DNA from 2 places in the Streptomyces agglomeratus genome. Region 2 is predicted to be linked to the other one. Evidence: predicted binding sites of a transcription regulator. Region 2 holds the regulator's gene; the other holds the start of a gene.
What was found. The regulator HspR, encoded in region 2, represses chaperone genes until heat shock. The targets are predictions, from matches to a motif close to TTGAGNNNNNNNNNCTCAA.
Positions count from the first base shown of each region.

Region 1: lon (endopeptidase La) is a predicted target of HspR. The motif match lies at 3,122-3,140, and genes of this name have one in related genera.

Region 1 is NZ_MEHJ01000001.1:2,779,054-2,793,722, reverse strand. Features, by position in the region: gene AS594_RS11700 (HAMP domain-containing sensor histidine kinase) at 1-359, opposite strand, end outside; gene AS594_RS11695 (response regulator transcription factor) at 428-1,165, opposite strand; gene AS594_RS11690 (spermidine synthase family protein) at 1,240-1,977, opposite strand; gene AS594_RS11685 (GNAT family N-acetyltransferase) at 2,310-2,972, opposite strand; gene lon (endopeptidase La) at 3,163-5,565, shown strand; gene AS594_RS11675 (SAM-dependent methyltransferase) at 5,742-6,284, shown strand; gene AS594_RS11670 (lysozyme) at 6,363-7,247, opposite strand; gene AS594_RS11665 (MarR family winged helix-turn-helix transcriptional regulator) at 7,470-7,964, shown strand; gene AS594_RS11660 (protein phosphatase 2C domain-containing protein) at 8,119-8,901, opposite strand; gene AS594_RS11655 (sensor histidine kinase) at 9,288-12,284, shown strand; gene AS594_RS11650 (roadblock/LC7 domain-containing protein) at 12,281-12,766, shown strand; gene AS594_RS11645 (DUF742 domain-containing protein) at 12,763-13,170, shown strand; gene AS594_RS11640 (GTP-binding protein) at 13,151-13,861, shown strand; gene AS594_RS11635 (styrene monooxygenase/indole monooxygenase family protein) at 13,902-14,669, shown strand, end outside.
Region 2 is NZ_MEHJ01000001.1:3,835,771-3,850,439, reverse strand. Features, by position in the region: gene AS594_RS16625 ((Fe-S)-binding protein) at 1-1,256, opposite strand, end outside; gene AS594_RS16620 (sugar transferase) at 1,424-1,924, opposite strand; gene dnaK (molecular chaperone DnaK) at 2,105-3,961, shown strand; gene grpE (nucleotide exchange factor GrpE) at 3,958-4,635, shown strand; gene dnaJ (molecular chaperone DnaJ) at 4,684-5,889, shown strand; gene AS594_RS16600 (heat shock protein transcriptional repressor HspR) at 5,891-6,346, shown strand; gene AS594_RS44680 (fibronectin type III domain-containing protein) at 6,413-8,377, opposite strand; gene AS594_RS16590 (hypothetical protein) at 8,582-10,585, opposite strand; gene AS594_RS16585 (LuxR C-terminal-related transcriptional regulator) at 10,671-11,681, opposite strand; gene AS594_RS16580 (helix-turn-helix transcriptional regulator) at 11,759-12,742, opposite strand; gene AS594_RS16575 (hypothetical protein) at 12,921-13,064, shown strand; gene AS594_RS16570 (Rieske (2Fe-2S) protein) at 13,061-13,381, shown strand; gene AS594_RS16565 (pyridoxamine 5'-phosphate oxidase family protein) at 13,533-13,970, opposite strand; gene clpB (ATP-dependent chaperone ClpB) at 14,088-14,669, shown strand, end outside.

The sequences.
Region 1 (14,669 bases), 1.1 Mb from region 2:
TCCGCCATGCGGTTGATCGTGGCCGCCAGCTCGCCCAGCTCGTCGCGACGGCCCGCGCCGCGCACCCGCCGGGTGTAGTCGCCGTGCGCGATGGACTTGGCCACCGTCGTCATCTCGTCCAGCGGGGAGGTCAGGCTGTGCGCCACGAACTGGGTGATCAGCATCGAGGCGATGACCGAGAAGACCGTGATGAAGCGCAGCTCGGTCTTGGTGCGCAGGGCGACGAGGATCAGACCGGTGGTGATGAAGACCGAGACGACGACGAGGGTGCCGAGCTTGGTCTTGATCGAGAAGGGCCGCAGCCTGCTGCCGGGCCGGTTCTCCGGTCCGCTCCTCGGCCGGTTCCACAGCTTGTGCATCAGCCTGATCAACAGCCTGTTCCCTGGTCTGTTCCCCGGCCGGCTGCCCGACCGGCTCGCCGGCCCGGTCATGCGGGTGGTGTCTCCAGCGCGTAGCCCACGCCGTGCACGGTACGGATCCGCTCGGCGCCGATCTTGCGGCGCAGCGCCTTGATGTGGCTGTCGACGGTCCTGGTTCCCGAAGCGTCCGCCCAGTCCCACACCTCGGCGAGCAGCTGCTCGCGCGAGAGCACGGCCCGCGGCGTGTTCGCCAGGCAGACCAGCAGGTCGAACTCGGTCGGCGTCAGGTGTACGTCGTCACCGCGCACCCGCACACGGCGCTGCGCGTGGTCGATCTCCAGTTCGCCCAGGCGGAGGATGCCGCTGCGGGGCGTCGAGGCGGCGAGGGTCGCCCGCTCGACGCGGCGCAGCAGGACGTGCACCCGGGCGGCCAGCTCACGCATGGAGAACGGCTTGGTCATGTAGTCGTCGGCGCCGACACCGAGCCCGACCAGCATGTCGGTCTCGTCGTCGCGTGCCGTCAGCATCAGGACCGGTACCGGCCGCTGCGCCTGCACGCGCCGGCAGACCTCCAGGCCGTCGAAGCCCGGCAGCATGATGTCGAGAACCATCAGGTCCGGCTGCCACGCCTCGGCGGCGTCCACCGCCGCCGGTCCGTCGACGGCCGTCTGCACCTGAAAGCCCTCGGCGCGAAGTCGCGCGGCAATGGCGTCGACGATGGTCGCGTCGTCCTCGACGACCAGCACCCGGCGCTGGGCGCCCGGAGTGGCCGCGAGGCCGTTGTGGCTGGTGTGTGTCTGCTCCATTGCCCCGCCCCTGGGAGTTCTCTGCTAGATCCCACGTGTAGGGCAGCAGCGTAGATGCACTGACAGCGTCCCGGCTACGCAGGGCGAACCGCGAGATGGACCACGTCAGGAACGCCCCGGGCAACTTGGATCTCTTCCGTCCGAACCAAGTTGAATCCGGCATTCCGCAATGCGTCCTCGAAGGCGGGGGACGGTTGGGCCGACCAGACGGCGAGGATTCCCCCTGGTCTCAGCCGCCTCATGCACCCCGCAAGCCCTTGCGGGGAGTACAGATTGGCGTTGTCGTCGGTGACGGTCCAGTCGGGGCCGTTGTCGATGTCGAGGCAGAGCGCGTCGTACGTGTCCTGGTACGTACCAGCGCTCCCGATTCGGTTTTCCCTGACGTAATCCACGAGATCGGTGTGAATGATCTCGCATCGTGGATCGGCGAGCGCGGCACCGGAGATCCGGCTCAGCGGCCCCTCGCGGTGCCAGTCGATGACCGCCCGCTCACGCTCGATGACGACGATCCGCCCCCAGCGCGACTGCTCGGCGGCGCGGGCGAGCGAGAAACCGACGCCGAGACCGCCGATGAGGAGGGAGGGAGCGTAGGGAGCGGACGGGGTGTCCGAGGGGGAAGGGGGCTGGGGAGCGGAGAGGGCGTCGTGGGCGGCGTCGACCAGGAGGCGCTCGGAGCGGCCGTCGGAGGTGTCCATCAGGAAGCAGCCGTTGGCGATGATCTCGAAGTGCGCCCCGCGCTCGCGCAGGACGACTTCGCCGTACGGGCCCTCGCGCCGGTCGACTGTGACGGCGTACGGAGCCTGGATGGCCATGGGGGAACCTCCCGGTGACGGTTCGGTGCTGCGGCTGCTGCTGCTTCCTTCTGATCCGGAGGCCATCCTGGCGTCGCGCGAGGCCGGGAAACAAACCTTCCGGTAAGAAGCCGCACCGGGAGAGTGAGGCGATTTTCGGCCAGTACCCGGCGTCCGGGCCGGTCGGCCGAGCAGGCTCTCCCTCGGCCGAAGGCGGCGCCGCGACGGCGGGCGCGAGTCCGGCGCCGCGCGGTCCCGCTCGGCCGTCCCTGGCGCCGAAACGCCCGTGAGGGCCGGGGCCGGCCGTCGATTCCGCCGCTCACCTCGACCGGTACGTCACCTCGGCCGGTACGTCACGCCGCCCGGTACGTCACGCCGACCAAGGGGGCGCACTCCTGCCAGCCCAGCGACTCGTACAGCCCCCGCCCGTCCGTCGTCGCGCCCAGGATCCCGACCGTGGCGCCCTGTGCGTACGCCGCCTCATGGAGCACGCTCATCACCAGCGCGCCCAACCCCTTGCGCCGGTGCGCGGGCGCCGTCTCCACCTGGTCCACGACGGCCGTCCCGCCCGTCGGGGCGACCTGTCCGCGCGCGGCGAAACCACCGTCGGGGGCGACGACGAGCACGCGCGTCACCCCTCCGCGTCGCCAGGACTTGAGCGCGTACCCGTCGGGAGCGGCCGGCGTTTCGCGTCCCGGCCGACCGGCCAGCGGTGTCGTCATCAGCCAGCCCGGGCCGTCGGACACCCATTCCGGGCCGAGCCAGGGCGCCACGGTCTCCGGCTCCAGGAACACCTTGAGGGCGACGGCCGGCGCGCCGTACGCCTCGGCCAGCTTGCGGACCGTCGCCTCGTCCGCGTCGGTCAGGACGTGCCGGGTGGCGTGGTGGGGCAGCCCGACGTCGACCGTGAGGCCCCACGGCTGCGGGACGGGGTCCGCCGCGCCACGCGACACGACCCATCCGTCCACCCATGCGCGGATCGCGTCGGCGGGGGAGTCGAAGGCTGGGACGGGCATGGCGGCACGCTCCTCGTGTAATGGATGAGTGTGCACTTAGGGTATTACGCAGAGCCGTTGACGTCACCCCTGTCCGGGCTTCCGGGGATGGCTTGATCGCCCACAGCGAACGCGTCCGGACGGCGGGAACATTCGGTCGCGGCCGAGCATTGAGTCGGCATAACGCAAGTTCACTGCCGAAGGGGAGATCATGGCATCGACGTCCAACCCGCTCACCCTGCCCGTGCTGCCGCTCGATGACGAGGTCGTGCTGCCCGGAATGGTGGTGCCCCTGGACCTGTCCGACACCGACGTACGCGCCGCGGTGGAGGCCGCGCAGGCCGCCGCCCGCTCCAGCGGCAACAAGCCACAGGTCCTCCTCGTTCCGCGCATCGACGGCACGTACGCCGCGACCGGCGTCCTGGGCACCGTCGAGCAGGTCGGGCGGCTCTCCGACGGCGACCCCGGCGCCCTGATCCGCGGCCGCAGCCGCGTCCAGATCGGCGCCGGGACCACCGGACCCGGCGCCGCGCTCTGGGTCGAGGGCACGGGCGTCGACGAGACGGTGCCCGACCCGCTCCCCGGAGCGGTCACCGAGCTGGTGAAGGAGTACAAGGCGCTCGCCACCAGCTGGCTGAAGAAGCGCGGCGCCTGGCAGGTCGTCGACCGCGTCCAGCAGATCGACGGCGTGTCCGCCCTCGCCGACAACTCCGGCTACTCGCCCTTCCTCACCACCGCCCAGAAGGTCGAGCTGCTGGAGACCGCCGACCCGGTGGTCCGCCTCAGGCTCGCCGTGAAGTGGCTGAGCGAGCACCTCGCCGAGCAGGACGTCGCCGAGTCCATCGCCAAGGACGTGCAGGAAGGCGTCGACAAGCAGCAGCGCGAGTTCCTGCTGCGCCGCCAGCTCGACGCCGTACGCAAGGAACTGCGCGAGATCAACGGTCAGGACGGCGAGGACGAGTCCGACGACTACCGGACCCGGGTCGAGGCCGCCGACCTCCCCGAGAAGGTCCGCGAGGCCGCCCTCAAGGAGGTCGACAAGCTGGAGCGCTCCTCCGACCAGTCGCCGGAGGGGTCGTGGATCCGCACCTGGCTGGACACCGTCCTGGAGCTGCCCTGGACCGAGCGGACCGAGGACCAGTACGACATCCGGGGCGCCAAGGCGGTCCTGGACGCCGAGCACGCCGGTCTGGAGGACGTGAAGGAGCGCATCACCGAGTATCTCGCGGTGCGCAAGCGCCGGGCCGACCGGGGCCTCGGCGTCGTCGGCGGCCGTCGCGGCGGCGCCGTGCTGGCCCTCGTCGGGCCGCCCGGCGTCGGCAAGACGTCGCTGGGCGAGTCGGTCGCGCACGCGATGGGCCGCAAGTTCGTACGGGTCGCGCTCGGCGGCGTACGCGACGAGGCGGAGATCCGCGGACACCGCCGTACGTACGTCGGGGCTCTCCCGGGGCGGATCGTGCGCGCCGTCAAGGAAGCCGGGTCGATGAACCCCGTCGTCCTCCTCGACGAGATCGACAAGGTGGGGTCCGACTTCCGGGGCGACCCGGCGGCAGCGCTGCTGGAGGTGCTCGACCCCGCCCAGAACCACACCTTCCGCGACCACTACCTGGAGGTCGAGCTGGACCTCTCCGACGTGGTCTTCCTCGCCACCGCCAACGTCCTGGAGGCGATCCCGGAGGCGCTGCTCGACCGTATGGAGCTGGTCAGGCTCGACGGCTACACCGAGGACGAGAAGGTCGTCATCGCCCGCGACCACCTGCTGCCGCGCCAGCTGGAGCGGTCGGGCCTGGAGCCGGGCGAGGTGACGCTGGACGAGTCCGCGCTGCGCAAGCTCGCGGGGGAGTACACCCGTGAGGCGGGCGTACGGAACCTGGAGCGCTCGGTCTCGCGCCTCCTGCGCAAGGTGGCGGCCAAGCACGAGCTCGGCGAGCAGGAGCTGCCGTTCACGATCACGGACGGTGACCTGCGCGCCCTGATCGGCCGGCCCCACCACGTACCGGAGTCGGCCCAGGACCCGTCGGAGCGCCGTACGGCGGTCCCCGGCGTGGCCACCGGGCTCGCGGTCACGGGGGCGGGCGGCGACGTGCTCTTCGTCGAGGCGTCACTGGCCGACGAGGAGACGGGCGGCGCGGGGCTGACCCTCACGGGCCAGCTCGGCGACGTCATGAAGGAGTCCGCCCAGATCGCGCTCTCCTTCCTCCGCTCGCACGGCGCTGAGCTGGAGCTTCCGGTCGGCGACCTGAAGGACCGGGGCGTCCACATCCACTTCCCGGCGGGCGCGGTCCCGAAGGACGGCCCGAGCGCCGGCATCACCATGACGACGGCGCTCGCGTCGCTGCTGTCCGGGCGGCTGGTCCGTACGGACGTGGCCATGACCGGTGAGGTGTCCCTGACCGGGCGCGTCCTGCCGATCGGCGGTCTGAAGCAGAAGCTGCTGGCGGCGCACCGGGCGGGCACGACGACGGTCGTGATCCCCAAGCGGAACGAGGCCGACCTGGACGACGTGCCGGCCGAGATCCTCGACAAGCTGGAGATCCACCCGGTGACGGACGTGCGCCAGGTACTGGAGATCGCGCTGGCTCCGGCAGAGGTACGGGTGCCGGCGGCGGCGTGACGGACGCCGCCGGTGGCCCGGCTGTGGCAGGCCCCCCGACCCCTCGCCCGAGGGAGCGGGGGCCTCCGCTTGCGCCGGACGACAGCGGGCTTCCGCGCGAAAGGGCAGGTAATCGGATACAACGGAGGTAGAGCGCGAACGGCGGGAAAGGCGACAGGCGAGGGCGAGGTGGCGGCATGGGCGTTCCGGAGCGGCTCACGGTGGCCGTCGGGCTTCTCGACGTACGCCCCGACGACCGCGTACTGGAGATCGGCTGCGGGCGCGGTGTGGCGGCCGGCCTGATCCTGGAGCGCCTGCCGCGCGGTGAGCTGGTGGGGCTGGACCGCTCCGACGTGGCTGTCGCGGCGGCGAGCGAGCGCAACGCCGAGGCCGTGTCGGCGGGCCGGGTCAGGTTCGTCCGTACCGCCCTCGCCGACGCCGATCCCGACGCGCTCGGACGCTACGACAAGATCCTCGCCATCGACGTCAACGTCTTCTGGACCGGACCGGCCACCCGCGAGCTGGAGGCCGTCACCCGGCTGCTCCGGCCGACGGGCAGCCTGGTGCTCTGTTACGACCCCCCGGACGCGGCGCAGGTCGCCAAGGTCAAGGGCCTGCTGCTGACGCACCTGAGCGACGCCGGTTTCATCGCCACCGCGACGACGCATCAACTCGCGGACGGATCGTCCCTGCTGGCGGTGGTCGGAGCGGTCGCCCAGCTGCCGGTCGACGGCGCCTGAGGCACTGGCCGGGACATACGCACCGGCTCCGCACCCGGACCGCGACGCTCCCGGCACCGGATGCGGGACCAGGACCGGTCAGCCGTAAGCGAGAGCCTGGACACGGTCGAGGGCGCCGTTGAACTTGTTGTGGTCGCCGACGGTGGGACCGGTGGAGGTGTACTGCCACATGGTCTGTACGCCCCAGCCGGCCGGCAGTTCACCCACCGTCGTGTCGTACCGGGCGATCCATAGCGGGTTGACGGAGCCGAAGCCGCCGTAATTGCCGGTGCAGGTCTTCCACCAGCTGGTCGCCGTGTAGATGACGGCGTCGCGGCCGGTGCGGGCCCTGTAGGTGGTGAGGAAGTCGCGGATCCAGGCGACCATCGCGCTCTGCGTCTTGCCGTAGCACTGCGCGCCGTACGGGTTCCACTCGATGTCCAGCGCCCCGGGCAGCGTCCTGCCGTCGCGCGACCAGCCGCCGCCGTTGTCGACGAAGTAGTTGGCCTGGTTGGCACCGCTGGAGTCGTTCGGTGTGGCGAAGTGGTACGCGCCGCGGATCATGCCCACGTTGTACGAGCCGGTGTACTGCTGCCCGAAGTAGGGGTTTTTGTAGTAGTTCCCCTCGGTGGCCTTCACATAGGCCCACTTCACACCGCTGCTCCACAGGGTGGACCAGTTGACGTTGCCTTGGTGGCTGCTGACGTCCACGCCTTCGGTCTGCGTGACACGGGTGTCGCGCGGCAGGTCACCCTGGCCGTCGTGCTCGACGACTCCCATGCCCATGTGGGCCGATCCGCGTTCGGGCTTTCCGCCTGCGCCTGCGCCTGCGTCGGCGTCGGCATCGGCGTTGGTGGCGGCGACGGTGGCGGTGGCCGCGCCGGGGAGGGTGAGGACGAGCGCGAGAGCGGAGAGGAGGGCGAGGAGAATCCCGGCCGCCGCGGTGCGCGGGCGGCGGGCCGTTCCGGATCTGTGCACGGGCATTGCGTGCCTCCGAAAGGCTCGGTGGGGGAAGCAGAAACAGGCCGTGGGGTGACCTGTCGACAAAGTCCCTGGTGTGGACATGTCATCCATGAAGCTACGCACGTAGACCGGGGGCGCGGAAGGGGGTCCGGGTTCCGCCGTTGGTCTACTCCTGCGAAATACTGGCCGAGCTGCGGCAATGGCCGCTGGTGAAAGAAAACTTCAGGGTGAGGAAAGCGCGCAATGAGTTCTGACGTGCACGGAAGCGGAAGAGCGGATGACGGGCGCACACCGGAGGCGAGTGGTGTGGACCACGTATTCCTCGCCCTGGAGCGGGAATTGGCGGTCTTTCTGCGCCGGGCTCGCGCGTCCTCCGGCGACATGGCCCGCGAAGTCCACCCGGAGCTGGAGCCGGCGGCGTACGGGCTGCTCGTACGTCTCGACGAGGCGGACCGGCAGCGGGCCACGGAACTGGCCGCGTGGTTCGGCGTCGGCAAGGCGACGATGAGCCGGCAGCTGCGGGCCCTGGAGGACCTCGGCCTGGTCACGCGCGAGCCCGATCCGGCGGACGGACGGGCCTCGCTGGTCGCGCTCACGGACGAGGGACGGGCCCGTTTCCGCCGGGTGCGGGACGCGCGGCGCGCCCGGTACGTACGCAAGCTGGCGGACTGGGACCGGGCTGAGGTCGCGGAACTGGCGCGGCTGCTGCATCAGTTGAACGCGCGGGCCGAGGGGTGAGGCCGGCGGCCGGCCCCCCGGACCACCGGGCGCCGTGCGGGGTGTCCTCGAACGCAAGGCAGGGGGCCGTAGTCCTCAGCTCCACGTAGACCTCACAGCTCCAACGTGGCCCCTTCCACAGCTCCACGTGGCTCCTCACGGCTTCACGTAGACCTCACAGCTCCACGAAGACAACCGCCGCGTCGTCGTGCCGCTTCCACCGCCGCATCAGCGGCGACGCGGTCTCGCCGCGTTCCCGCGTCCGTACGCGGTCGATCAGGCCCTGCGCGCCCTCCTTGCGCAGTACACCCACGCACTCGGCCCAGTCCCCCTCGCCGAACATGTCCACCCAGCGCGACGCCCCGTCACTGAGCGCCGCCATGGACCGCACCTGCGCCCGCGCGGTCACGCCCGTCACCGCCAGCCCGGCCACCGCCGGGTCCGCCGCCGCCGTGAAGAAGCCGCCCTCCGCGTTGCGCAGGGCGTCCGTGGCCACGAGTGAGGCGAGCACCTCCGGCGGGACGCGGTCGAGGCGGTCGTCGAGTACCGCGCGCACGGTGCCGTCGGGGGACTCCAGCAGCAGTGCCGAGTCCGACAGCACCAAGTGCTCGATCTCGTCCGTGCCCCAGCGTGCCAGGACCACCGTCGCCTGGGGCGTCCGTACGTGAGAAAGGTCACAGGTGTCGCGGTGGGCGTCGGCGGTACGGCGAATCGCCTCCGCCAGGACCTCGGCAAGGGTCAAATCACGCCGCGAAGCGGACAATTCGAGCAGTGCGCCGCCGAGCCGGGCAGTGAACCAGGGGACGGAATGAACGCACGCGTAGTCGCCCGCCGGGGGCGTCACCCCGTCCAGCAGGACGAGCGCCCCACCCTGGCCGGCGGCAGGCAGGGCGACAGACGCCCAGTCCTCATTGGGGCGTTCGGGGTCACCGGGGGCCGTGGCCAGTTCGAAGCGCATGCGACCCAGTCTGCACGAGCCGCCGACGTGTGGCCCGACGGCTTTCCGGCGGCGCTCAATTGGCCCGTACCAGCAGGTGAAGCACGGGTTTATGGGCGGAATGGGTTACTCCGTGAAGCTGCGGGGGCGCATCCTGCCAAAGGCCGGGCCGAACTTCCAACCGGCGCTCCGCGCGCGCGTGAGACGAATCGCATGGGGAGTTGTTCGCCAACTCCCGATTGATGTTCACTCGTTCAGGTGGCGGAGCGGGTGATGCGCGCCTTCTTCCCATAAGCGCTGGAATGGTCTGAAGCCATTCGAGTCACTACCGGGGTGGGGCGTTCTCGTGTGACCGGTCGTCACCTCGGCCACGTGAGCAGACGAGTCAAGCAAGAATGCGAGCACCGGTGCAGAAAAAGCGGCCTCGGGGCGATAGCGGTATTGGCGAGCGGACCGAACGCACCGTACGGGTACGCAGCCGGCTGGTCGCCGGCGTGGCCGTCGTCGGCGTCACCGTCCTCGCGGCCGGTACCCCCGCCATCCTCAGCGCCTCCTCCGAACTCTCCGAGTCCCAGCGCCTGGTCACCCTCGCCGAACTGAACCGGCAGGCAGTCACCCTCGCCCACTCCCTCGCCGACGAACGCGACGACGTCACCGCGTTCATCGCCGCCGGACGCGGCGGCGGCGAAGAGGCCGGCGCCGGGGCGGACGACGGGGACAGCGGCAAAGACACCGGGCTCTCGGCGAGCCGCAGCGCCCGTGTCGACCGCCAGATGGACGAGATAGAGCCCGCGGCCCCGGCCGCCCTGCGCCGCGACCTCGCCAGGATCCCCGGCATCCGCCGGGACGCCCTCACCGGCAAGGGCACCGCGCTGGAGGCCCACAAGGCGTACACCGGGGCGATCGAGAAGCTCCAGGACCTCGCCGACGAGCTCGCCGACAAGACCCCTCCGCGCGCCGCCGAGGCCACCCGCGCCCCGGCCTCGCTCGGGCACGCCACCGAGCAGGCGGCCGCGACCCGCGGACTGCTGCTCGCCGCCCTCTCGGTGCCGCGCGAGAGCACCGGCAACCGCGTCGACCCCGTCACCGGGCTCCTGGTGCCCGTCCCGGAGGACCCGGACTCCGAGAGCGTGCGCGCCCGTAACGCGCTCACCGCCGCGGCCCAGCAGTCGCGTGTGCGCGAACTCGCCGCGCTCGCCGACTTCGACCAGGCCGCCGGGCACACCGCCCGCGAGTCCCTCAAGACCACCGTCACCGGACCCGAGGTCAAGACCGCCGAGCAGTTCCTCGCGCGCCTCACCGACCAGCCCCAGCTCTCCGACGCGGAGCTCGGCACCGACCGCGCCAAGGCCGAGGCAGCGCTGTCGGCCCGTATCAACCTGATGCGCGGCGTCGAGTCCTCCCTCGGCTCGGCGCAGGTCAACCGGCTCTCCCAGCTCCGCGACGACGACGTCACGGAGCTGGAGATCCGCATCGCCCTGGCCGGCGCCTGCCTGCTGTTCGCCGTCGGCGTCAGCACAGCAGTCGCCCGTACGCTCACCCGCCCGCTGGCCGTACTGCGCCTCGGCGCCGCGCGCCTGGCCGCCGAACCGGAGCCCGGTGGCGAGGCCGTCGAACCGGTGCGCTTCAACGGCCGGAACGACGAGTTCGCCCAGGTCGTACGCTCCCTCAACACCCTCCACGCCCGGCTCGCCGAGGTCGGCGCCCGCGCGGAGAAGCTGTCCGGTGACCGTACGCACCTGATCGGCCAGCGCGAGACCCTCGCCACCCAGCGCGCCGAACTCCAGGAGCAGGTCGCCGAAACCGCCGCGCGGCTGGAGCGGATGCGCCACACCGTCCACTCCACCTTCGTCAACCTCTCGCTGCGCACGCTGGGCGTCGTCGAGCGCCAGCTCGGCGTGATCGAGAGCCTGGAGGAGCGCGAGCAGGACCCGGAGCGCCTCGCGACCCTCTTCAAGCTCGACCACATGGCTACTGTCATGCGCCGCCACGGCGAGAACCTGCTGGTCCTGGCCGGTACGGAGCACGGCCAGGGACAGCAGGGCCCGGTGCCGCTCGTCGACGTGCTGCGCGCCGCCGTCAGTGAGATCGAGCGGTACGAGCGGGTGGCGATCCAGTCCATTCCGCCGCACGCCCAGGTCGCGGGCTTCGCCGCCAACGACCTCAGCCACCTTCTCGCCGAACTGCTGGAGAACGCCACCTCGTTCTCCCCGCCGGACGCGAAGGTCGAGCTGTCCGGCTGGCTCCTGGAGAGCGGCGAGGTCATGCTCTCCGTCCAGGACGAGGGCATCGGCGTACCGCCGGACCGGCTCACCGAGCTGAACGCGCGGCTCGCCGAACCCGCTTCGCACGAGCCGGGCGACGGCACCGACGGCGGCATCGGCCTGCACGTGGCCGCGCTGCTGGCGGCCCGGCACGGCGTACGGGTGACACTGCGCGAGCAGAAGCAGGGTGGCGTCGCCGCTGTCGTCGTACTGCCCGACGCCCTCCTGCCCTCCGCCCCGCCGATGGCCGCGCCGCCCGCAGTGCCGGTGGCGGGGGACGCGCCCACGCTGAACCTGCCGGGATCGGTCGCCGAGGCCAACTCCAATGCTCTGCCCGGACGTTCGGCGCTCGACGATCCGCTGCGGGAGGGCCGGAAGGACCCGCTCGTGGAGGCGGCCGAGCGGACGATCCGTGAGGACGTGGAGCAGTCGGAGCAGGACGCCCGGCCCGAGGCCGAGGCCGAGGTCGAGCCCGAGGTGGAGCCGGCGGCCGACGACGCGCCCGAGGCGCAGGCCGAGCGGGCCGAAGCGGCGGACGGTGGCACCGAAGCCACCGGAGCCACCTCAGCCACCGGAGCCTCCGCAGCCGGCGAAGCCACCGAAGTCACCCGGCCCGCCGTGCCCGCCGCTGCGACGCCGACCGTGCCCGACCCCTACGCCATCGGCCCCGACGCACATGAACGCGCCGCGGACGGGAACGCGGACACCGGGGCGCCGGTCGACGAACCGACGTGGACCATGCGGCTGCCCCAGCAGTCCACGGCGCCCGCGGGCGAGATGGACGCCGACTCGGAGGTGGCCGCCCGTAGTGCCGACGACACCGACGCCGCCGCCGAGGCCGGAACAGCCGCATCGGTCACCCCCGCCACGACCAGGATCGAGCCCGTCACCGACAAGGGGCTGCCCAAGCGCACCCCCAAGGTCGTCAAGTCCGGCCCGGCGGAGCCCGCCGAGCGCTCCGGCAGCGTCGACGCCGACGCCCTGCGGCGTCGGCTCGGTGGCTTCCACCAGGGCGCGATCAAGGGCCGCCGCGATGTCGAGGCGGAGATCTCGGCCAGCGAGGACCGCACAGACACAGAAGAAGTCACCGATCCAGAGACAGAAACCAAGGGGGACACAGTTGAGGAGGCACGCAGTTGACTGCGTCCAGCACGTTCGGGCTGAGTAGCGAAGCCCGCAATCTCCATTGGCTGTTGAGCAACCTCGTGGACGAGGTGCCGGGTCTCCTCTCGGTCGCCGTCGTCTCGTCCGACGGGCTGCTCCTCCTGTCCTCCGACCCGGAGCAGAACCTCGGACCGGCCACCCCCGCCGTCCGCCAGGACGGCCCGAAGGGTTCGAGCGCCGACCTCGCGACCATCGTCTCGGGACTCGCCAGCCTCACCCAGGGCGCGGCGAAGCTGATGGACGGCGGCGGCGTCAAGCAGACGATGATCGCGATGGAGTCGGGCAGCGTCTTCGTGATGTCGATCAGCGACGGCTCGCTGCTCGGCGTGCACGGCTCGCCGGACTGCGACATGAGCGTCGTGGCGTACCACATGGCGCTCTTCGTCGGCCGTGCCGGCCACGTCCTCACCCCCGAACTCCGCAGTGAGCTGCGCAAATCGTTGGAGAGCGCCCTGTGACGCCGTCCACCACCGCCAAACTTCCGGTACGGGGCGACGGCCGCAGGCCCGCCCGCGTACGCCCGTACTCGCTCACCGGCGGCCGTACCCGCTTCACGCACGTCCTGCTCGTCGAGACCTTCGTGGCGGCGATCGAGGCGGCCGAGGAGCGGCGCGAGCTGACCAACGGCGGCCTCCAGACCCGTGTCATGCCGGAGATGCGCGCCATCGTCGAGCTGTGCCGCCGTATGCGTACGGTCGCGGAGATCTCCGCACTGCTGAAGATGCCGCTGGGCGTGGTCCGCGTGCTCCTCAGCGACTTGGCCGACCAGGGAAAGATCCGTGTGTACGGGACCGGGCACACGCCCGGCCAGCCGAACCGCGCGCTGCTCGAAAGGGTGCTGAGTGGACTCCGTCGTCTCTGAGACCGAGACCTTCCCCGCCCGCACCGGGCACACGTCCGCGATCCCGTCGCAGCCCGGGGCGCCCCTGCCGGAGCAGCACGGGCTGCCGGCCCTCCCGCCGCAGGCGGACGAAGGCGCCCGGGACTGGCAGACCGACCGCACCCGGGCCCCCATAGCCACCAAGATCGTGGTCGCGGGCGGCTTCGGCGTCGGCAAGACCACGTTCGTGGGCTCCGTCTCGGAGATCACCCCGCTCCAGACCGAGGCGGTGATGACCACCGCCAGCGAGGAGACCGACGACCTCTCCGCGACGCCCGACAAGACCACGACGACCGTCGCGATGGACTTCGGCCGCGTCACGCTCGACGACGACCTCGTGCTGTACGTCTTCGGCACGCCCGGCCAGCAGCGGTTCTGGTTCATGTGGGACGACCTGGTGCGCGGCGCGATCGGCGCGGTCGTCATGGCCGACACGCGCCGGCTGTCCGACTGCTTCCCCGCGCTCGACTACTTCGAGAGCTGCGGGCTGCCGTACATCGTCGCCGTGAACCACTTCGAGGGAACGACGGCGTACGAGGCCGACGACGTCAGGGAAGCCCTGACCGTGCCGCCGCACGTACCGGTTGTGATCATGGACGCGCGCAAGCGGATCACGGTGGTCGAGTCGCTGCTCGCCCTCGTCGGCCACGCGCTCGCCGTCACGCCCGAATAGCGCCGCACCCCCGAACAGCTACTCAACGGAGAACCCCGCCATGCGGAAGATACTCATAGTCGGAGCCGGTCAGTCCGGTCTCCAGCTCGCCCTCGGACTCCAGACCCGTGGGTACGAGGTCACCCTGATGTCGAACCGCACGGCGGACGAGATCCGGTCGGGCCGGGTCATGTCGACGCAGTGCATGTTCCACACCGCCCTCCAGCACGAGCGCGACCTCCAGATCAACTTCTGGGAGTCGCAGGCCCCGAAGATCGAGGGCCTGGGCGTCTCCGTCGCAGCCCCGGACTCGTCCCGCGCCGTCGACTGGGTCGGCAAGCTCGACGGCTACGCCCAGTCCGTCGACCAGCGCGTGAAGATGGCCGGCTGGATGGAGACGTTCGCGCAGCGCGGCGGCCAGCTCGTCATCCACGGCGCGGCCGTCTCCGACCTCGACTACTTCTCCCGTACGTACGACCTGGTCATGGTGTCGGCCGGCAAGGGCGAGCTGGTCTCGATGTTCGGGCGCGACGCGTCCCGTTCGCCGTACGACGCCCCGCAGCGCGCTCTCGCCGTGGCGTACGTCCACGGGCTCGGCCCGCGCCCCGAGCACCCCGACTTCGAGGCGGTCCGCTGCAACCTGGTGCCCGGCGTCGGCGAACTCTTCGTCATGCCGACCCTCACCACCTCCGGCCGCGCGGACATCCTCTTCTGGGAGGGCGTCCCGGGCGGCCCGGTGGACGCGTTCAAGGGCGTCAAGGACCCGGCGGAGCACCTGTCGCTCACGCTGGAACTGATGGAGAAGTTCCTGCCCTGGGAGTACGCGCGC
Region 2 (14,669 bases):
TAGCGGCGCATGTCGACGATGTGGTCGATGTGCTCGATGTCGACCGGGCACTGCTCGACGCAGGCGCCGCACGTGGTGCAGGACCACAGGACGTCCGGGTCGATGACGCCGTTCTCCTCCAGCGTCCCGATCAGCGGACGCTCGGCCTCCGCGAGAGCCGACGCGGGAACGTCCTTCAGCTGCTCCTCGGTGGCCTTCTCGTCGCCCTCCATGGTCTTGCCGCCGCCCGCGAGCAGGTACGGCGCCTTGGCGTGGGCGTGGTCGCGCAGCGACATGATCAGCAGCTTCGGGGACAGCGGCTTGCCCGTGTTCCAGGCGGGGCACTGCGACTGGCAGCGACCGCACTCGGTGCACGTGGAGAAGTCGAGGATGCCCTTCCAGCTGAACTGCTCGACCTGGCTGACGCCGAACACCGCGTCCTCGGCCGGGTCCTCCCAGTCGATCTCCTTGCCGCCGGACGTCATCGGCTGGAGCGCGCCCAGGGCGGTGGAGCCGTCGTCCTCGCGCTTGAACCAGATGTTCGGGAAGCCGAGGAAGCGGTGCCACGCGACACCCATGTTGGTGTTCAGCGAGACGGTGATCATCCAGATCAGCGAGGTGCCGATCTTGATCATCGCGGTGAAGTAGATCAGCGTCTGGAGCGTGGAGACGCTCAGCCCGTCGAAGGCGAGGACGAGCGGGTACGACACGAAGTACGCGGCGTCGTAGCCGTCCACGTGGTGGATCGCGCCTTCGAGGCCGCGCAGCACCAGGATCGCGAGGCCGATCGTCAGGATGATGTACTCGACGAAGTACGCCTGCCATGCCTTCGAGCCGGCGAACCGCGACTTGCGCCCGGCCCGCGAGGGCAGGTTGAGCAGGCGGATCGCCATCAGGACGACGATGCCCACCACCGTCATCAGACCGATGAACTCGATGTACATCTCGAACGGCAGGAAGCCGCCGATGACGGGCAGCACCCAGTCGGCCTGGAAGAGCTGGCCGTACGCCTGGGCGAGGGTCGGCGGCAGCGTCAGGAAGCCGATCGCGACGAACCAGTGCGCGACGCCGACGATGCCCCACCGGTTCATCCGGCTGTGGCCGAGGAATTCCTTGGCCAGGGTGATCGTGCGCTGTTTCGGGTTGCCTGTGCGGCTGCCCGCGGGGACGGGCTGGCCCAGCTTGACGAACCGGTAGATCTGCGCGACGGCTCGGGCGATGAGCGCAACGCCGACCACGGTCAGGACCAGCGACACGATGATCGCGGCGAGTTGCATTTTGGGGGCTCCTCGGGCCTGCGAGGGTGAGAAATTCTGGGGGACGGCTGAGCAGCGGTGGGACGGGATTACTAAGCGGTAACTTATTCAGTCCGTGCTGAGCGTACCCATTTATGCCGCCGCACTGTAGTTGCGTCGGCGGTGATCTGTGTCGCGTAAGGCTTCCCTCAGCCCCGCGGTCCCCCGGCGGCGAGGGCCGCGGGCACGGTGCGGGCCAGGATGGCCAGGTCGAGCCCCAGCCAGTGCTGCTCGATGTAGTGCGTATCCAGTACGTCCATCTCCTCCCACGGCAGCTCCGAGCGCCCGCCGACCTGCCACAGCCCGGTGATGCCCGGCCGCACCACCAGTCTCGCCCGAGTCGCCGACGGATGGCCCGGAGGCAGCGGGCACGGCCCGACCAGGGACATCTCGCCGCGCAGGACGTGGATCAGCCGCGGCAGTACGTCCAGACGCGTCCGGCGCAGCAGCCGGCCGACGGGGGTGCGGGGGTCGGTGCGGACCGTCACCATGCGGAAGGGGCGGCCGTGCAGCCCGGCCCGGGTCGTCCCCGTGAATACCGGGCCCGGCGACGTTACGGCCGCGGCCAGGGCGGTGAGGAGCAGGAGCGGGGCGGTGAGCGGCAGCAGGGCGGACGTGACCGCCAGGTCGAAGATGCGCTTCGCGAGCATGGAGCGTACCTTTTCATGCCTTTAGTCCGTATACGGTGGTCCGCTGGACGCTGGCGTGCCGTGCCCATGCCCAAAAGGGCCGCATAAGAGTTGCGTCCCCTCGACTCAGGTCTGTTGACGCGGGTGGATCCGTCATGCATCCTTGAGTCTGTTCCACTCAAGTCAGCTGGAGGAATCGAAATGGCACGTGCGGTCGGCATCGACCTGGGCACCACTAACTCCGTCGTCAGCGTTCTGGAGGGCGGCGAGCCCACCGTCATCACCAACGCCGAAGGCGCCAGGACCACGCCGTCCGTCGTCGCTTTCGCGAAGAACGGTGAAGTGCTGGTAGGCGAGGTTGCCAAGCGCCAGGCAGTCACCAACGTCGACAGGACGATCCGGTCGGTCAAGCGCCACATGGGCACCGACTGGAACATCGAGCTCGACGGCAAGAAGTTCAACCCGCAGCAGATGAGCGCCTTCATCCTGCAGAAGCTGAAGCGCGACGCCGAGGCGTACCTGGGTGAGAAGGTGGCCGACGCGGTCATCACCGTCCCCGCGTACTTCAACGACTCCGAGCGTCAGGCGACGAAGGAGGCCGGCGAGATCGCGGGCCTCAACGTCCTGCGCATCGTCAACGAGCCGACCGCCGCCGCCCTGGCGTACGGCCTCGACAAGGACGACCAGACCATCCTCGTCTTCGACCTCGGCGGCGGCACCTTCGACGTGTCGCTGCTGGAGATCGGTGACGGCGTCGTCGAGGTGAAGGCCACCAACGGTGACAACCACCTCGGTGGTGACGACTGGGACCAGCGCGTCGTCGACTACCTGGTGAAGCAGTTCCACTCCGGCCACGGTGTGGACCTCTCCAAGGACAAGATGGCGCTCCAGCGTCTGCGCGAGGCGGCCGAGAAGGCCAAGATCGAGCTGTCCTCCTCCACCGAGACCTCGATCAACCTGCCGTACATCACGGCGTCGGCCGAGGGCCCGCTGCACCTGGACGAGAAGCTCACGCGCTCGCAGTTCCAGCAGCTGACCGCCGACCTCCTGGACCGCTGCAAGACGCCGTTCCACAACGTCATCAAGGACGCGGGCATCCAGCTCTCCGAGATCGACCACGTCGTTCTCGTCGGTGGCTCGACCCGTATGCCGGCCGTCGCCGAGCTCGTCAAGGAGCTCACGGGCGGCCAGGACGCCAACAAGGGTGTGAACCCGGACGAGGTCGTCGCCATCGGCGCCTCGCTCCAGGCCGGTGTCCTCAAGGGTGAGGTCAAGGACGTCCTGCTCCTCGACGTCACGCCCCTGTCTCTCGGTATCGAGACCAAGGGCGGCATCATGACGAAGCTCATCGAGCGCAACACCACGATCCCGACCAAGCGCTCCGAGATCTTCACGACGGCTGAGGACAACCAGCCGTCCGTGCAGATCCAGGTCTACCAGGGCGAGCGCGAGATCGCGGCGTACAACAAGAAGCTCGGCATGTTCGAGCTGACCGGTCTGCCGCCGGCCCCGCGCGGTGTCCCGCAGATCGAGGTCGCCTTCGACATCGACGCCAACGGCATCATGCACGTCGCCGCGAAGGACCTCGGCACGGGCAAGGAGCAGAAGATGACCGTCACCGGTGGCTCCTCGCTGCCGAAGGACGAGGTCAACCGGATGCGCGAAGAGGCCGAGAAGTACGCGGACGAGGACCACAAGCGCCGCGAGGCCGCCGAGACCCGCAACCAGGCCGAGCAGCTCGTCTACCAGACGGAGAAGTTCCTCAAGGACAACGAGGACAAGGTCCCGGGTGACGTGAAGACCGAGGTCGAGACCGCCATCACCGAGCTGAAGGAAAAGCTCGCGGGTGAGGACACGGCCGAGATCCGCACGGCGACGGAGAAGGTCGCGGCCGTCTCCCAGAAGCTCGGCCAGGCCATGTACGCCAACGCCGAGGGCGCCCAGGCCGCGGGCGGCGACGCTCCCGGCGCCGAGCAGGCCAAGGCGGACGACGACGTCGTCGACGCCGAGATCGTCGACGACGAGAAGGACGCCGGCCGGCAGGGAGGCGCCGCATGACGGAGGAGACTCCGGGCTTCGAGGAGAAGCCCGACGTCCCTTCCGGCGCCACTCCCGAAGACGCCGAACCGCAGGCCGCCGCGCCCGAAAAGGCAGGGACCGACTCCGTCGAGGAGTCGGGCCCGGCGGCCCCGGCCGGGGACGTACAGGACGTAGCTCTGACCGCGCAGCTGGACCAGGTACGCATGGCGCTCAACGAGCGCACCGCGGACCTCCAGCGGTTGCAGGCTGAGTACCAGAACTACCGTCGCCGCGTGGAGCGGGACCGGGTCACGGTCAAGGAGATCGCCGTCGCGAACCTGCTGACCGAACTCCTCCCGACCCTCGACGACATCGGTCGCGCGCGTGAGCACGGCGAGCTGGTGGGCGGGTTCAAGTCGGTGGCCGAATCGCTGGAGACGGTCGCCGCCAAGATGGGCTTGCAGCAGTTCGGCAAGGAGGGCGAGCCCTTCGACCCGACGATCCACGAGGCGCTGATGCACTCGTACGCGCCGGATGTCGACGAGACCACGTGCGTCGCGATCCTCCAGCCCGGATACCGGATCGGCGAGCGGACCATCCGTCCCGCGCGGGTCGCGGTGGCCGAGCCCCAGCCCGGTGCCACGTCCGCCAAGGCGGACGAGCCCGAGGCCAAGGCTCCGGACGAGGAGAGCGGTGGCCCGGACGAGGGCTGACGTGACCAGGAGCAGTACACGTAGCGGCAGGAAGGAGGGACGTCGGGGATGAGCACGAAGGACTTCGTCGAGAAGGACTACTACAAGGTTCTCGGCGTCCCGAAGGACGCCACCGAGGCCGAGATCAAGAAGGCGTACCGGAAGCTCGCCCGCGAGTTCCACCCGGACGCCAACAAGGGCGACGGCAAGGCGGAGGACCGCTTCAAGGAGATCTCCGAGGCGAACGACGTCCTCGGCGACCCCAAGCGGCGCAAGGAGTACGACGAAGCGCGTGCTCTGTTCGGGAACGGCGCCCTGTACAACAGGCAGGGTCGTCCGGGCCCGGGCGCCGGTGGCGGCACCTTCAACTTCGACCTGGGCGACCTCTTCGGAGGCGCCCAGGGCGGGGCCCAGACCGGCGGTGCCGGCGGGTTCGGCGGCGGCCTCGGGGACGTGTTCGGGGGCCTGTTCAACCGGGGCGCCGGCCCGGGTGCGCGTACGGGTACGCAGCCGCGCCGCGGTCAGGACATCGAGTCCGAGGTGACGCTCAGCTTCACCGAGGCGGTCGACGGGGCCACGGTCCCGTTGCGGATGTCCAGCCAGGCCCCCTGCAAGGCGTGCTCCGGCACCGGCGACAAGAACGGCACACCGCGGGTGTGCCCGACCTGCGTCGGTACGGGACAGGTCTCGCGCGGCGGCGGTGGCGGCTTCTCGCTCACCGACCCGTGCGTCGACTGCCGGGGCCGCGGGCTCATCGCCCAGGACCCCTGCGAGGTGTGCAAGGGCAGCGGCCGCGCCAAGTCGTCGCGCACCATGCAGGTCCGGATCCCGGCGGGCGTCTCCGACGGCCAGCGGATCCGGCTGCGCGGCAAGGGCAGTCCCGGTGAACGGGGCGGTCCGGCCGGTGACCTGTACGTCGTGGTCCACGTGGACGCCCACCCGGTCTTCGGCCGCAAGGGCGACAACCTCACCGTCACCGTGCCCGTCACCTTCGTGGAGGCGGCGCTCGGCGGCGAGGTGAAGGTCCCGACACTGGGCGGCCCGCCGGTCACCCTCAAGCTGCCGGCCGGCACACCCAACGGCCGCACCATGCGCGCCCGCGGCAAGGGCGCGGTCCGCAAGGACGGCACCCGCGGCGACCTGTTGGTCACCGTGGAGGTCGAGGTGCCCAAGGACCTTGACGACAAGGCCCGGGAGGCGCTGGAGTCCTACCGTGAGGCGACCGCCGGGGAGGACCCGCGGGCGGAGCTGTTCCAGGCCGCGAAGGGAGCATGAGATGGACCCACGCATGCGTCGTAACCCGTACCAGCTGACCGACGAGACGCCTGTGTACGTCATCTCGGTCGCGGCCCAGCTCTCCGGCCTGCACCCGCAGACCCTGCGGCAGTACGACCGCCTCGGCCTGGTCTCCCCGGACCGCACGGCCGGGCGCGGCCGGCGCTACTCGGCCCGCGACATCCAACTGCTGCGCCAAGTGCAGCAGTTGTCGCAGGACGAGGGCATCAACCTGGCCGGCATCAAGCGCATCATCGAGCTGGAGAACCAGGTGACCGCGCTCCAGCAGCGCGTGGCCGAACTCTCGACGGCGGTGGAGGGCGCGGCGGCGGCGTTGCAGCAGCGCGAGGCCCAGGTGCACGCGTCGTACCGGCGCGACCTCGTCCGCTACGAGGACGTGCAGCAGGCCAGCGCACTGGTGGTCTGGCGGCCCAAGCCCAAGAGGACGGCGGAGTAGCTCCGTTCAGCACGCGAAGGCCCGGCATCCCGTGAGTGGGGTGCCGGGCCTTCGCCGTGGGCGGGTTCAGCCGACCTTGAACGTGAGTGTGGTGGACAGGCCCCGGCTGCCGTACGCGCCCCGCGACCACACCTCCAGGGTGTAGTAGCCGTTCAAGGGCGGCGTCCAGGTGACCGCGGAGTCCGCCCCCGTGACGTTCTGGTAACCGGTCTCCTCGGGGCCGCGGATGTGCCACGTGTACCCGCCGACCGTGCCCTCCTCCGAGGCGTTGGGGCGCATCGTGACGGTCAGCGGGATGTCGCGGCCGCCGTGCGGACCGCAGTCGTTGGCGGTGCACTCGGTGTACGGAGCGGAGAGCTTCACCTGTGGGGCGAGGGTCGCCAGGTGCCAGGCCGGCGCGATGCGGTCCACGGTGACCTCGGCGGAAGGTGCCGACTCCTGCCCTTCGTCGTTCACGTGAGTGACGTAGTAGTACGACACACCGGTGGGTGCCGTCTCGTCACGGAATTCCGCCGACTTGGTCACCGACGTGGTGAGCCTGGTCCAGGCCCCGGTGGGAGTGCTCCGGCGGTAGACGTGATGCCCGAGGGCGAAGTCCGCACGGGTCCATCCGAGCCGGGTCGAGAAGTCGCTCGGGGTCGCCGTCAGGGCGGTCGGCGGGGCGAACTGCGCCGGGGCCGGCCTGGTGACCGGTCCGGCGGTGGCTGCGGGCGCGACGTTCCCGTACACGTCGACCGCGCGCACCTCGTACTGGAAGGCGACGCCTGCTTCCGCCCGGGCATCGGTGTAGGAGTCGCCCAGCACGGTCTCCGGGCCGTCCGGGTCGCTCTGGCCGGCCGGAGCCGCCCAGACCTCGTACTGGTGGGTGTCGTCCGCGTTGGCCGTCCAGCGCAGGACATTGCCGGCGGTGGTGCCGTCGGCCGTCAGGCCCGTCACCTGTGCGGGCGGGGTGGTGTCGGGCTCGCCCGTGTCCGCCGCCGCGGACTGCGCGGACTCGTTGCCTGCGGCGTCGAGTGCGCTCACGCGGTAGTACCAGCGCCGGTGGATGTCGGCGGTGGTGTCGCGGTACGCGGCGTCGGTCAGGTCCCCGCCGACGCGGGTGAACGGACCGGCCGCGCTCTGCGACCGGAACACGCGGTACGTGGTGGCTCCGCCGACGGGCGACCAGCCGAGCGTCACGCTGCCGGGGCCGACCTTCGCGGTCAGTCCGGTGGGTGCCGCGGTCGCGGTCCTGTCGGCGGTGGTGACGGGCATGTCGGTGGTGCCCACCGACTCCCGGCCGGCCTTGTCGACCGCGCGCACCTCGTAGAAGTACACGGCTCCGGTGGCGGCCGGGGTGTTGGTGTACGACGTGGTGGTGACCGGCGTGCTGTTCAGCCGCGTGTAGGTGCTGCTGCCCTTCGCGCGGCGGTAGACCCGGTACCCGGCGAGGTCCATCTCCGGGCTCCTGGACCAGGTGACGGTCGCCCTGAGGGTGGAGGCGCTGTACGCCGCCGTCGCGCCGAGCGGGGCGAGAGGCGCGACCTTGTCGACGTCGGCCGAAGTACGGGGCGTGTACGCGAACTTGACGTTCGCCTCACCGGTCCAGGCGGCGAAGTCGACGCGCAGGGTGTGCTTCCCCCGGGGAACGGTGAGGTTGACGGTCTTCTTCTGCGTCGTGGAGACGTTCTTCCAGACGTCGACCTTGCGCACTCCGTCGAGGTAGACGCGGATGCCGTCGCGCACCTCGGCACTGAAGGCGAACGGACCGCCGGAACCGAAGTCGCGGGTCACGGTCCAGCGGACGCCGAAGTTGTCCCTGGGGAGAGTGACGCCGGCCGGGTCGCCGGTGCCGTAATTCTCGTTGATCGCGGTGTCGCAGGCGGTGTGCTTGGGCGTACCGGAGAAAGACGTGTTCGCGTAGAACTGCGCCTTCCACACCGGCGGGGCGCACGTGACCGCGGCATGGGCGGTGGCGGGCAGGCTGAGGCCGGCAACGGCCGCGCCGAAGGCGGCGGCGGTCGCGCAGGCAGCGCGCAGGCGCTGGTTCATGGAAGTCGGGGTCGCTCTCGGTCCGGTCTGAGGGGGCACCAGGAGTGTGGGGGGAGCTCCGGGCGTGATCATGTCACGGCCCCGGCGCCCCGGCAACGCACTCCGGCGCCCGGCAGCGCACTCCCGGCGCCCCGTCAACGGCACCCGCGCCCGGACTCCCGCACCCGCGTCACGGGTGCGGGAGTCCGGGCGACGCCACTGCGCCTACGGGAGCGGGGGTGCGTCGGGCGTCGGAGTGGCCGAGACTTCCGCCGACAGGGGGGCTTCGCCGCCCGTCGCGTCGACGGCGGCGACCGCGTAGTAGTACGTCGTCCCGTTGGTCACGTCCGTGTCCCTGAACTCGTTGTCGGTGGTCAGGGGCAGGGCGGTCGCGTTCTCCTTCGTGACGCCCGGCCGGGTCGCGCGGTAGACGCGGTAGCCGGTGATCGCGGGGGCGCCCTCGTCGGCGTCCACGTGGTCCCAGACGAACCACACCATCCCGTCGTGGCCCGACACGTCGTAGATCCGGGTCGCGGCGGGCGGCTGGTGGGCCTGGTAGACGGGCTTGAAGGAGCCGGAGGCGGGGGAGGCCACGCCGTACCGCGTGACGGCCACGACCGCGTAGAAGTGGTCGCGTTCGCCGGCCGGGATGTCGTCGGCCGTGAGGGCGGGCGTCTGGGTGACGCGGTAGGGCTGCGCGTCGGGGCCGGTGGGGACGGGGCTCGTCGCGCTCCGGTAGACGCGGTACTCGGTGACCGGGACGTACGGACCGGCGGCCCACGTCAGCTCCAGGCGGGCGCCGGTGAGCGTGCCGGTCAGTTCCCGGGGCGCCGTGGGCACGGCGTCGGGGCCGACCGCGCGGGTGCCGTACACCCACTGGGTCTTCGCCGATTCGTTGCCCGCCGCGTCGACGGCGGCGACGCGGTAGCGGAAGCGCTGCCCCGCCTGGCCGGTGGTGTCCTGGAGGGTGAGGGCCTCGGTGGTGCCGACCCTCGTCTCCACGTCGAGGTCCTCGGGGGCGCGGTAGACGTGGTACGCCGTGGTGTCCGCGGCCGCGCCGCTCTGCCAGGTCAGCGTGACGCCCTTGTCGTCCTCGGCGGTGACGGCGGGCGCGGTGGGCGGCGGGGGCGGGGTCGTGTCCGGACGGGCGACGGCGACGTGGGCGGCGTACGGAGAGGCGTTGGCGGCCGCGTCGAGTGCCTTCACCGTGTACTTGTACGAGGTCACCGCCGGGTCGAGGGCCGTGTCGGCGTACGCCGGAGTCTCCACCGTGGCGATCCGCGTGTAGTCGCGGGAGTCGCCGGCCGCGCGGTACACGTCGTACTTCACCGCGTCCGTGACCGGCTGCCAGGTCAGGGAGTTGGCGGGGCCCTCGGGCTTCCCCGCCAGGCCGGTGGGGGCGGCCGGCGGTGTCGCGTCGACGGTGGTCACGGGCATGTCGACGCTGCCGGGGCCCTCGCGGCCCGCCTTGTCGACCGCGCGGACCTCGTAGTACCAGACCTCGCCGGTCGCGGGCGGGACGCCGGTGTACGTCGTGCCGGTCTGGTGGGCGGCGCCCGTGACGTCGAGGTACGTGCTGCTGCCCTTGAGGCGGCGGAAGACCCGGTATCCGGCCAGGTCCATCTCCGCGTTGGGCGCCCAGGTGACCGTCGCCCTGCGGGTCGCCGTGTCGTACGTCGTCCTCGCGCCCGTGGGGGCGAGCGGCGGCGTGGTGTCCACGTCCGGGGACGTGCGCGGCGCGTAGGCGAAGCTGACGCTCGCGGAGCCGGTGAAGGCGGCGTAGTCGACGCGCAGGGTGTGGGTGCCCTGGGGGATCGTGACGTTGACGGTCCTCTTCTGGACGGTGGTCACGTCCTGCCACAGGTCGATCCTGCGGACCCCGTCGACGTACACCCGGACGCCGTCGAGAGCCTCGGCGGTCAGCGAGAACGGTCCGCCGGAGCCGAAGTCCCGGGTCAGGGACCAGCGGACACCGAAGTTGTCGCTGGGCAGGGTGACGCCGGCCGGGTCGCCGGTGCCGTAGTTCTCGCTGATGGCGGCGTCGCAGACGGTCGCGGCGGGGGTTCCGGCGAAAGTGGTGTTGGGGAAGAACTGCGCCTGCCACTGCGGCGAGGCGCAGGCGGCGGCGGAGGCGGGGCTGGCGGTGAGGGCGTACACCGTCGCGGTGGCCGTCAGCAGCGCGGTGGCCGCGGCGGTGGCACGGAGGGCGGCTCGGGAATCCACGTACACGGCTGGGCAGCTCTTTCTGTCGAGGAAGAGGAGTCACAGACGTGGGGGGAAGGACGCTGACTGTACCGGTGGTGGTGGTGCGTAACTACTGGTTCTTCGAGCCAAGTTGCGGCAGCGCGGGACCAGGGGTGTCGACGATGCCGGACTGGACGAGGAGCGCCCCGAGGTGGGTGCGGCCGGAGGCGTTGAGCGCCTGGGTGAGCTTGGCGATGTGGGAGCGGCAGGTCCGTACGCTGATGCCCATCCTGCGGGCGACGACCTCGTCGGTGTTCCCCTCGACGAGCAGGCGCGCGATGCCGCGCTGCACGGCGGTGACGGGGGTGTCCGGGGACACCAGGGGCAGGAGCTCGGCAATGGGGGTGGCCTGCGCCCACAGCACTTCGTAGACCTGTACGAAGTAGGTGACGAGGGCGGGGTGCCGGATTTCGAGGGCGACGTCGCGCTGGCGGGTGGCGGGGATGAACGCGACCTCACGGTCGAGGATGATGAGACGGTCGCATGTCTGTTCCATCGTGCGCACCTGCACCTGGCCGGGGGTGAAGTGCTCCAGGTAGTCCCTGACGTGCGGGCTGTAGCGCGCCGAATGCTGGTAGATGTGCCGGATGCTGATCCCCCGTTCGATGGCCGACAGGGCCTGGCGCAGTGCCGGCCCCAGCACTTGGGGCGACCGTGTGCTGCCCGGCTGAAGCGTCAGGAACTCCCTTGTGGCGGCGCTGGTCGCCTGGGCGAGGGCGGATTGGATCAGCGGCATTCCTTCGAGCACGGTGATGGCGAGGTTGGGGTCGTCGCTGGCCACGGCCGTCAGCGGCGTGAGCGTCTCGGTCAGCGCGGTCGTGAGCCGTACGCGTTCGTGGATCTCCCGCGTGATCGGCTGGAGCAGGTGCGCCAGCGCGGCGGACGGCGGCACGGGTTGCAGCCACGCGGCGTCCTGTGGGTCGGGGCGGACCAGAGCCATGTCGATGAGGCACGGAGCGGGCGTCAGGTCGGAGCGGGCGATCCGGCCCTTGCGGAGTGCCTCGGTGTAGAGCTGGACGGCCGGCTCGCACAGCTCCCGGGGGCCGTGCGGATGCGCCGGTATGTCCGTGTCTTCGCCCATCTGGAATCCCCCCGCTTTTTGCAGTGCAACAAGATGACGGTGGCGAAATCGTAGCCAGACGAGGAGTGTTGGCGTGGTCAGTGATCCTGATCGAGGATGCCGGACTGGGCGATGAGGTACCCAAGCTGCGCCCGGCTGCCGCTGCCGAGCGCCGTGTTCAGTTTGGCGATGTGCGCCCGGCAGGTCCGTACGTTCATGCCGAGACGGCGGGCGATGGAGTCGTCGACGTGTCCCTCGACGAGCAGTTGGGCGATGGACCGCTGAACGCCGCTGATCCCCTTGGGGACCGGGTCGTACTGCACTTCCTCCAGCAGAGGGGCCGCGCGGCTCCAGAGCTGTTCGAAGACCTTGACCAGGTACTCGACCAGTCCGGGGTGGCGGAGCTCCAGGGCTACCTGGCGGTCGTCGCGGGCGGGGATGAAGGCGACCGTCCGGTCGAAGATGATCAGGCGCTCGATGAGCTCTTCGAGCGTACGGATCTCCACCTTGCCCTCGGCAAGACGCTCCGCATAGGCGAATGTGCCCTGGCTGTGCCGGACGGTGTGCTGGTAGAGGGTGCGCATGCTGACACCGCGGTCGACCACGGACAGGCCGCGTTCCAGCCCTTCGCTCAGACGGTCCTCGCTCCGGCCGCCGCCGGGCTGGACGGTGAGGACCTCGGTGTGGCACTCGGCGGTGGCGAGGTCGAGTGCGGCGTTGATCCGGTTGACGCCCTCCAGGACCGTGATCGCGTGGGTGGTCGGCGGGTCCTGGGCGCTGATGTCCATGAAAGGCTCGAAAGACTCGGCCAGTTCGACCGAGTGCCGCCTCCGCTCCTGGATCTCCCGCTCGATCGGATGGAGACGCTGGGCCAGTGCGGCGGACGGCGGAACAGGCCGAAGCCAGTCGGCGTCGTCCGGGTCGGGGTGCAGGAGCGCGAAGTCCATCAGGCAGGGCGCCGGCTCCACTTCGGCGCGGGCTATGCGTCCGGAGCGCAGTGCGCTGGCGTAAAGGCGCCTCCCCTCGTCGCACAGTTCGGTGATCCCATGAGGATGTGCCTGTTTCGTGTTACTTGTGGTCATTCCTCCACCCCCCAGGTTCCTGAACATGCAGGAACATGATGCATCGACCCGGTGGTGTTCGAGTGCTCAGGTGAGACATCGTCGTATGGCGGGGAAGATGAATCCACAAGTGAGGACGAAGCCGACTATGTATAAGCGAATGCTTCGCTCGGTGCTTGCCGCTACTTTTGTCGCGGCCTTGGCCTATGGCGCGCTGGGCGGCGATGACATCAGCTGGAACACCGAGGCATCCGCGCCCGGTGACATCAGCTGGGGCACCGAGGCGGCGTCCGCGCCCGGTGACATCAGCTGGGGCGTCGCGCCGGCCCACGCAGACGCATGACCGTTCCACCGGACGACCGCACCTTCAGGCGCGAAATGGCCACCGCCTACCGCTCGGGCTGGCACTTCATCGACCTGGTCACGGCCATCCCCCACCGTGGCGACTCGGTGATGGTCACCCTGTTCGGCGAGCCGATCCTGGTGGCTCGCGAAGAGGATGAGGACGTCCGTGCCTACCGGTGCCTCCGCAAGCCCCGGGGCGCCCCGAAACCCGTTCGCTGTGCCGTGCGCTACGGCATGGTGTTCGTCAATCTCGATCAGCGCGACCACCAACTGATCGAACCGGAAACCAGCACCGCCACCCCCCGCAGCGCCTGACGCGATTCCCCCGTCGTTCCCAATCGCCCAGGCGCTCCCCCACACAGCGGCGCCATCGTGGACCTGAACACGATGGCGCCGTTGTGCTGCCCGGATTCGGATCGGACGGCCCTGATGCGGCTCCGACCGGACGGCCCGACGCGGCGCGCGATCAGGCCGTCATGGCCGTCGTGGCGGCCGGGGCGCGGCCCATCGCCCGGTCCAGGGTGATCTCGATCAGCACGCGGTCCGGGTTCGGCGCCGGTGTGCGCTCGTACCGCTCGGCGTAGCGGCGTACCGCCTCCGCGATCAGCTCCGGTTCCGTACGGACGACCGCGCGCCCTTCCAGCGTCGCCCAGTAGCCGCCCTTCACCTGGCAGACGGCGACCCGCGCGCCCTCCGGTCCGGCGGCCAGCACGTTGGCGACCTTCGTACTGCCCTTGTTGGTGATGACGCGGGCGAGCCCCGCTTCGGGGTCGTACGTCACGCCGACCGGCACGACGTGCGGCGTGTCGTCCGGGCGCGGGGTTGTGAGGGTGCACAGGTGGTACTCGCGCCAGAAGGCGAGGTACTCGGGGCTTGGATTCCGTACGTCGAGGTCATTGGCCATGGCGCCAGCGTAGTCCGGCTACCGCTTCCCGCCTTGAGTGGAATAGACTCAACTTTGCGTATGCTTGATAAGTCATAGCTGACGAGAAGCACCGCCCGCCGAGGAGGAGAGAGCGCAGTGGACGCAGAGCTGACCAACAAGAGCCGGGACGCCATCCAGGCGGCGAGCAGTCGCGCCGTCAAGGACGGACATGCGGACCTCACGCCCGCGCATCTGCTGCTGGCCCTGCTCTCGGGTGAGGACAACACCAACATCATCGACCTGCTGGCCGCCGTCGAGGCGGACCAGGCGGCCGTACGCGCCGGAACCGAGCGCGTGCTCGCCGCACTGCCCAGCGTGACCGGAGCCACCGTCGCGCCGCCCCAGCCGAACCGCGAGATGCTGGCGGTGATCGCCGACGCCTCGCAGCGGGCGAAGGAGCTGGGCGACGAATACCTGTCCACGGAGCACCTGCTCATCGGCATCGCCGCCAAGGGCGGCAAGGCCGGGGACGTACTGTCCGGGGAAGGCGCGAGTGCCGGGAAACTGCTGGACACCTTCGAGAAGATCAGGGGAGGACGCCGGGTGACCACACCGGACCCGGAGGGCCAGTACAAGGCCCTGGAGAAGTTCGGCACCGACTTCACGGCCGCCGCGCGCGAAGGCAAGCTCGACCCGGTCATCGGGCGGGACCAGGAGATCCGGCGCGTCGTGCAGGTC